2 regions of the Terribacillus sp. DMT04 genome follow, and region 1 is predicted to be linked to the other one. Evidence: riboswitches for the same ligand, from Rfam matches in the RefSeq annotation. Region 1 holds a riboswitch; the other holds the start of a gene.

Region 1 (3,548 bases):
GTATTGCTTGCACATTTGTTCTACCTCATTCAAGTAAGCAGTCGCAGCACGAAACAGGTCATTATAATGTTGAGACCGATCATAAGACGGTACACCAATACGTATCGTGGCAGCACCAAGCTTTTGCGCAACCTGCAATGTTTGTTCGGTAGCTTTTAAATCTCCAGTAGTTAAGTATGGAAGAACACTTAATATGTTAATTCCATTATGGTTCGCAGTGCTTTTTAAATTCTCAATCTCTTGATCCGTTATTGCTGGTGATATGGTACACAAGTTATTTCTCCAAAAGCTAGGTGCTTCCTGTCTTAACTCTGCTGCTGTGTCTTTGAACCGCCATTCTACAGCGGAGTAGCCAGTTTCTTTTAAATAACCAATAAGAGCTTCCGGCGTCATATCTGGTGCCATTACTGAATACAGAGAGAATTTCATGTTTTGCACTCCTTCTACTTATTCCAACAGATAATTAAGAGTAATACCTACCCCTTCATAAATATTCAACTATTATCTTTTAAACTCAGCCAATTCTGCATAACGAGAAATAAATCTACACAAAAAGGAACTAACATAGTCAGTTCCTTTTTAATCTTCTTAGACCGAAGCACTTGTCACATTGTCAGGCCTCCGCTACTAAACGTTCGGTTTTACCAACCACCCGATAGTAGTTCTCCTCCGCGGGTTTCTCTTGAACTACAACTTGGCCCGAAGGCAGATGCACGTACGGCGCAGCTTCCCTTTTCTCCGTGAATTGGAACTGTCGTTTTACACTGAGTTCCTTGCGCTGGTGCACAAGATTGGCTAAATCTTCTACGATGGCACTTGCAGTTGGCAGCGCACCAGCACCTGGCCCTTGCAGTTTCAGTTTTCCGACAAGATCACCCTCGATACAAACAGCATTATCTACTCCATCTACACTGTAAAGCGGGTGCGCAGCTGATAATACAACCGGCTCCACGTATACTGTCACTTCTCCCCCGTATTTTCGAGCGTCGCAACGTGTTTAATTTTCCATCCTCGTTCGGCAGCTGCATGAATATCCTGCGAGGAAACGGAACGGATGCCCTTGCGTGTCACTTTTTCCCAATCTGGCTGTGCTTCGAATAATAAATCACTTAGGACCATCAATTTATAAAATGCATCCCAGCCATCTACATCATTAGCTGGATCAGCTTCTGCAAAACCTGCTTCTTGCGCAAGCTGTAATGCCTCTTCAAACGAAATGTTTTTATCGGCCATTTCGCTCAAGATAAAATTTGATGTGCCATTTAAAATAGCCTCTACTTTAACAACATGGTTAATATGCAGCAGTTGTTTTAGCGTGCCAATAACTGGTACACCGCCTGCTACTGCTGCTTCATATTCGAGACGTACACCTTTTTCTTTCGCTAATGCCTTTAGCTCTGCTCCTTTAGAAGCAATCATTTCCTTATTGGCAGTGATAATGTGACAACCGCGAGATATAGCTTTCGTCAAATAGCTGTACGCAGGCTCGATGCCTACACTCGCTTCAATAACGACATCCAAATCTGTTCGTGCAAAGAATTCCTCTACATTATCTGTAAGCAGGACATCCTGTACTTCCTGTTCATATTTTTGTTTATCCCGGACTAACACACCTGCCACTTGTACTTCCTTACCGAATACTGTCTGCAGATTCTCCTGATGAGAACGAATTGTTCTGCCCACTGCACTGCCCACTGTGCCGTACCCTATTAATCCAACTCTTACTGCTGTCATTATTTTTGCCTCCTCGGATGATTTTCTGCATAAAAAAAGCCTCCCTGAGAGGACAGGGAGACGTAGGATCCGTACTGTGTCTTCTCATCTACAGGAATTAGCACCTTTACAAGTCAGATAAACTTGCAGGTTGCCGGGCATCGTCGGGCCAGTCCCTCCGCCGCTCTTGATAAGAATTTTATATTTGTTATGGAGAATTTTAACATTGCGTTACCAATGAGTCAACAGAAAATTCCAACACTATCAGCCGACAAGACTGTCATAAAGAGAGCGCGCTCGATTAATATCATCTATGCCGTGAATAATTGCTCGCCCGTCTGCAAACAGTACAACCCGATGTCCTCTGTGATGAAATGCCAGCAAGTATTCGTTGGCGGTTACGGGTTCCACTGCAGAAACCCATTGTTCAGATAAAGCTGTTAAATCCAGTGATTTCTTTGATCCTGGCCGTATGTGAACAGCTTCTCTGCCACAGAGTACATCCAGCTTTGTCTGCGTGGCTCCATTTAGATATGGCCGCTTAGCTTCTGTACTACAGCTTAGACAGTTCGGATCCTGAAGACGTTGCACGTTCACTGTTGTATAATCTCCCGTCCATATATCAAATGCGCGCAGCTCAGGTGCTACTTCCTGACGGCATAAAATCCGTAATGTCTGCGTCACTTGCATGGCTGCCACCCATTGTACAATTGGGCTGATAATTCCGGCTGTATCACATGTTTCACTTTGCTGCGGAAGCTGTTCCAGAAGACAATGCAGACATGGTGCATCCTTCGAAACAACGGGATATGTTACCCCATAGCTGCCAACGCATGCTCCATAGATGTATGGTATACCGTATTTTGTGGCTGCATCGTTAACAATCAGTCGCGTTTCAAAATTATCGGTAGCATCTAAAATCACATGCGCTCCCTCTACCAGTTGTTCGATATTATGATGATCTATGTTCTCAATCACAGCATGCAGCTTTACATGCTGATTGATTGCTTGCAACCGCTCCGCTGCCGCTAGCGCTTTCGGCAGATAAGCGGCAGCATCTTCTTCCGTATATAACTGCTGACGCTGCAGATTGTGTAGTTCTACATAATCCCGATCGATAAGCACGAGCTCCCCAATACCCGCACGCACAAGCATTTCTGCAGAAGCAGAGCCTAAAGCACCCATTCCGATTAAAACAATCTTACTGTTTTCTATCTGCATCTGGCCTTCTTTACCGATAAACAGCTCTTGTTTACGATAACGATCTTGCATTACGTAAACAACCCTTCACCCGGGCTGCTAGCTTCCGCGTAATTTTTCTCTGGAATTCTTCCTGCTTCAAAACCTAATCTGCCCGCTTCTATTGCTAGTTTCATAGCATGTGCCATCCGGACAGGATCAGCAGCCCCAGAGACCGCTGTGTTTAGCAGCACACCGTCAGCTCCAAGCTCCATCGCGTACGCTGCATCCTTCGGTGAGCCAATGCCAGCATCAACAATGACGGGTACATTGCTTTGTTCAATGATCACGCGCAGATTGAAAGGATTTATGATTCCTTTTCCTGAACCAATAGGTGATGCTCCCGGCATGATAGCATGCACGCCCAAATCCACGAGACGTTTGGCTAATACAACATCATCTGACGTGTAAGGCAGGACAATGAACTCCTCTTCTAACAGCATTTCTGTTGCCCGTAACGTTTCAACTGGGTCTGGAAGCAATGTCTTATCACAGCCGATCACTTCTACCTTCACCATGTCACATAATCCAGACGCTTTAGCTAGCTTGGCAATACGGACAGCTTCTTCTGCTGTTTTTGCGCCTGCTGTATTTGG
Region 2 (3,548 bases), 1.6 Mb from region 1:
CATACTGTCTGTCGCCATTCCAAAGTTAGGCAGCATGATAAAAAGAAAATGAGTACTCCAGCTTAGCTGATACTAATAGAAAAAAGGGGAGACCATGATGAAGAAAATAGCAAAGTGGGTAGGATTGATTGTATTGGTATGCATGCTGGCTGCTTGTAGCCAAGGAGCACCAGAATCCAACGGTGCATCCGGGAATACAGACGATGGGCCAAAGAAATATGCTTTTGTATTTAAGAACACAGGAAATCCTTATGGCGAAAAGATGCAGGAAGGCTTTGAGAGCGCAGTAAAAGAATTAGGCGGAGAAGTAATTTTAAGATCGCCGGATCAGCCAACTGCTGAAGGACAAATTCAGATTATTGAACAGTTAATTACGCAAAAAGTAGATGTAATTGCAGTCGCAGGTAATGACCCGGATGCACTCGAGCCTGCTCTGAAAAAGGCGAGAAATCAAGGAATCAAAGTATTGTCTGTCGATTCAGCAGTCAATGCAGCCAGCCGTGATATCCACGTGAACCAAGCGAACCCAGAACGAATCGGGCGCGTACAGATTGAAGCAGTGTCCGAAATGATAGGCGGCGAGGGACAAATTGCTGTATTGAGTGCAACGAGTCAGGCAACGAACCAAAATGAGTGGATCGAATGGATGAAGAAGGAACTGGAGAAAGAGGAATACAAAAATATTGAACTTGTAAAGGTAGCTTATGGAGACGACTTGCGAGATAAAAGTGTATCTGAAACAGAAGCACTGCTAAAATCATACCCAGATTTGAAAGCAATTATTGCACCAACCACAGTCGGTATTGCAGCAGCGGGCAAAGTGCTTACTGATAAAGGACTTGAGGGAGAAGTTGCGCTGACTGGTTTAGGGCTTCCAAGTGAAATGGCAACATATATTGAGAGTGGCGTCAGCCCTTGGATGTACCTTTGGAATCCGATTGATGTTGGTAAGGCAGCTGCGTATACAGCTTATGAACTAGGAGAGGATAACATAAGCGGCGAACTTGGCGAGAAAGTTGATTTGCGTGATCTCGGAGAAGTAGAAGTTGTGGAAGATGGGGAAGGCACACAGATTATGTTAGGCGATCCATTTAAGTTTGATAAAAACAATATCGATGAGTGGAAAGACGTATATTAAACAGTTCAGCGGGGGAGAATTACTCCCCGTTTTTTCTATAATAGGATAAGAAATCAGACGATTACAAATAAAGGAATCTATTCGACAATCATGCATAACGCTAAAATGCATCAGAATCTTCATATTTAACAATTGCTTTTTGTTAAGCACCCGAATACCCCCAATATTATCCATTAAGATTTTCATTGATAATGAAACTTAAATCATGTATCCTCTTATTTACTGCGACAAAAAAATAATATTTTTTTCTTATTAAGAGAGATGGAGGGACTGGCCCGATGATATCTCGGCAGCGGAACTTAATAATTAAGTTGCTGTGCCAAATCCAGCAAGCCAAAGCTTGTAAAGATAAGAGAAGTGTTTTATAGCTATAAGGCCTCTTCTTGTTATATGAGAAGGGGTCTTTCTTTGGTTGCAAGTTGGAGAATGATTTGTCGTATTATATTTGGAGGTGGAACGATGAAAAAAGGAAATCCATGGGCACTCATCCCATTTCTTGTTTTTTTGATTTTATTTATTGGTTCAGGAATTATTACGGGTGATTTTTATGCATTTCCGGTTATTGTAGCTATTGCTATTGCGGGTGCTGTGGCATTGGCGATGAATCGAAAAGAAACTTTTGCACGAAAGGTTGATATTTTTTGCCAAGGCGCAGGTAATTTAAATGTCATGATGATGGTTGTTATTTTTCTTCTAGCTGGGGCATTTTCAGCGACAGCAAAAGGCATGGGAGCTGTGGACGCTACAGTTAACTTCGCATTATCTTTTGTACCGCAAAACCTGCTTATTGTAGGTCTGTTCATTATTGCCTGCTTTATCTCTCTGGCTATGGGTACATCAGTAGGCACGATTGCGGCGTTAGCGCCAATCGGTGTGGGAATAAGCGATCAAACCGAACTTTCGGTAGCTTTCGTCACAGCGGCAATTGTTGGCGGAGCAATGTTTGGTGATAATTTATCCTTTATTTCAGATACGACAATCACCGCCGTTCGCTCGCAAGGTGTAAAAATGAAGGATAAATTTAAAGTGAATTTTTGGATTGTGGTGCCAGCAGCTATCGTAACCAGCATTATTCTAGGAGTAATGACAATAGGTGAAACAGCACAAGTAGACCATGTTGGTTATAATTGGGTAAAAATTCTGCCTTATATTTCCGTCATTATCTTTGCTTTAGCCGGAATGAATGTGTTCCTTGTTTTAGCATTAGGAATTGTTTTTTCTGGTGTTATAGGCTTGGTTGATGGCAGCTATCAAATGATGACGCTTTTCCAAACGATAGGAGACGGAATCGCCGGTATGTATGAAATCGCCTTTCTCGCTATCTTAATAGCTGGAATGGTAGCAGTTATTAAACACAATGGCGGGATTGACTTTCTGCTTCACCTCTCTACACGAAAAATCAAGTCACAAAAAGGTGCTGAATTTAGTGTAGCGGGACTTGTAGGTCTTACGAATTTATCGACGGCTAACAATACGATCTCTATTTTAATTACCGGACCGCTTGCAAAGAATATATCTGATAAGTATGGAATTGATCCGCGAAAAACCGCAAGTATTTTAGATATCTTCTCTTGTACCATCCAAGGGCTAATTCCATACGGTGCGCAATTACTGGCAGCTGCTAGCGTAGCGGGTATATCGCCAGTAAGCATCTTGCAATATTCCTACTACCCAATCCTTATTGGTATTTGCGGTAGCATTGCGATACTTCTCGGATATCCGAGAAAGAAGAAAGACTAAAAGAGCGATAATAAGATGATAGATTGAAGTTAGGACATTACCTTTTGTAATATACAATGGATGTAATGTCCTTTTTCTATCTATAGATAAGTTAATCTGCATAAACAGTTAACTATAATAATATTACGTAAACTAATATCGTCACTTTTTTCTCAAAATTATGTCTTTCATCTAGTCAGCGGCAGAAAACCTGTGATACTATTTTATCTATGTAAAGAAAAAGCGTAATGGAGAGAGAGATATGAAGGTAGCTAAATTTGGTGGTAGTTCAGTAGCAAGTGCGGAACAGCTCCGCAAAGTAGCACAAATTGTAAAAGAAGATACAGAACGGAAATTTATTGTTGTTTCTGCACCAGGGAAACGGGATAAAGCAGATACGAAGGTAACAGATTTGCTGATTGCAATTGGCGAGGCGCATCGCAAAGGAGAAGACGTCAGCAAACAGGTCGAGAAAGTACTAGCGCGTTTTCGCTCCATCGTAAGTGACTTGGAGCTGGATAACAATCTAATTGAGCAAATAGCTGATCATTTAGATGGAATACTAGCTGATACGATTCCTGTTTTGGATAAAATGGACGCTTTGAAAGCTACGGGAGAAGATTCGCTGGCGAAAGTATTTAGTGCTTATCTAAACAAATTAGGCGTAAAAGCAGCCTATGTTAATCCACAG

The links. A riboswitch is a leader RNA that binds a small molecule or an ion and turns the genes downstream of it on or off. The one in region 1 is predicted to bind S-adenosylmethionine.
Region 2: it holds a riboswitch for S-adenosylmethionine, as region 1 does, so the genes downstream of both, KS242_RS09950 (Na+/H+ antiporter NhaC family protein) here and KS242_RS01675 (homoserine dehydrogenase) in region 1, are expected to answer to the same signal.

Annotation. Positions count from the first base shown of each region.
Region 1 covers NZ_CP077639.1:299,554-303,101, reverse strand. The annotation lists gene KS242_RS01680 (sugar phosphate isomerase/epimerase family protein) at 1-429, opposite strand, end outside; gene KS242_RS17975 (hypothetical protein) at 614-964, opposite strand; gene KS242_RS01675 (homoserine dehydrogenase) at 961-1,734, opposite strand; SAM riboswitch class I at 1,816-1,910, opposite strand; gene KS242_RS01670 (ThiF family adenylyltransferase) at 1,978-2,985, opposite strand; gene KS242_RS01665 (thiazole synthase) at 2,985-3,548, opposite strand, start outside.
Region 2 covers NZ_CP077639.1:1,873,313-1,876,860, reverse strand. The annotation lists gene KS242_RS09960 (ABC transporter permease) at 1-52, shown strand, start outside; gene rhaS (rhamnose ABC transporter substrate-binding protein) at 98-1,138, shown strand; SAM riboswitch class I at 1,385-1,493, shown strand; gene KS242_RS09950 (Na+/H+ antiporter NhaC family protein) at 1,598-2,878, shown strand; gene KS242_RS09945 (aspartate kinase) at 3,120-3,548, shown strand, end outside.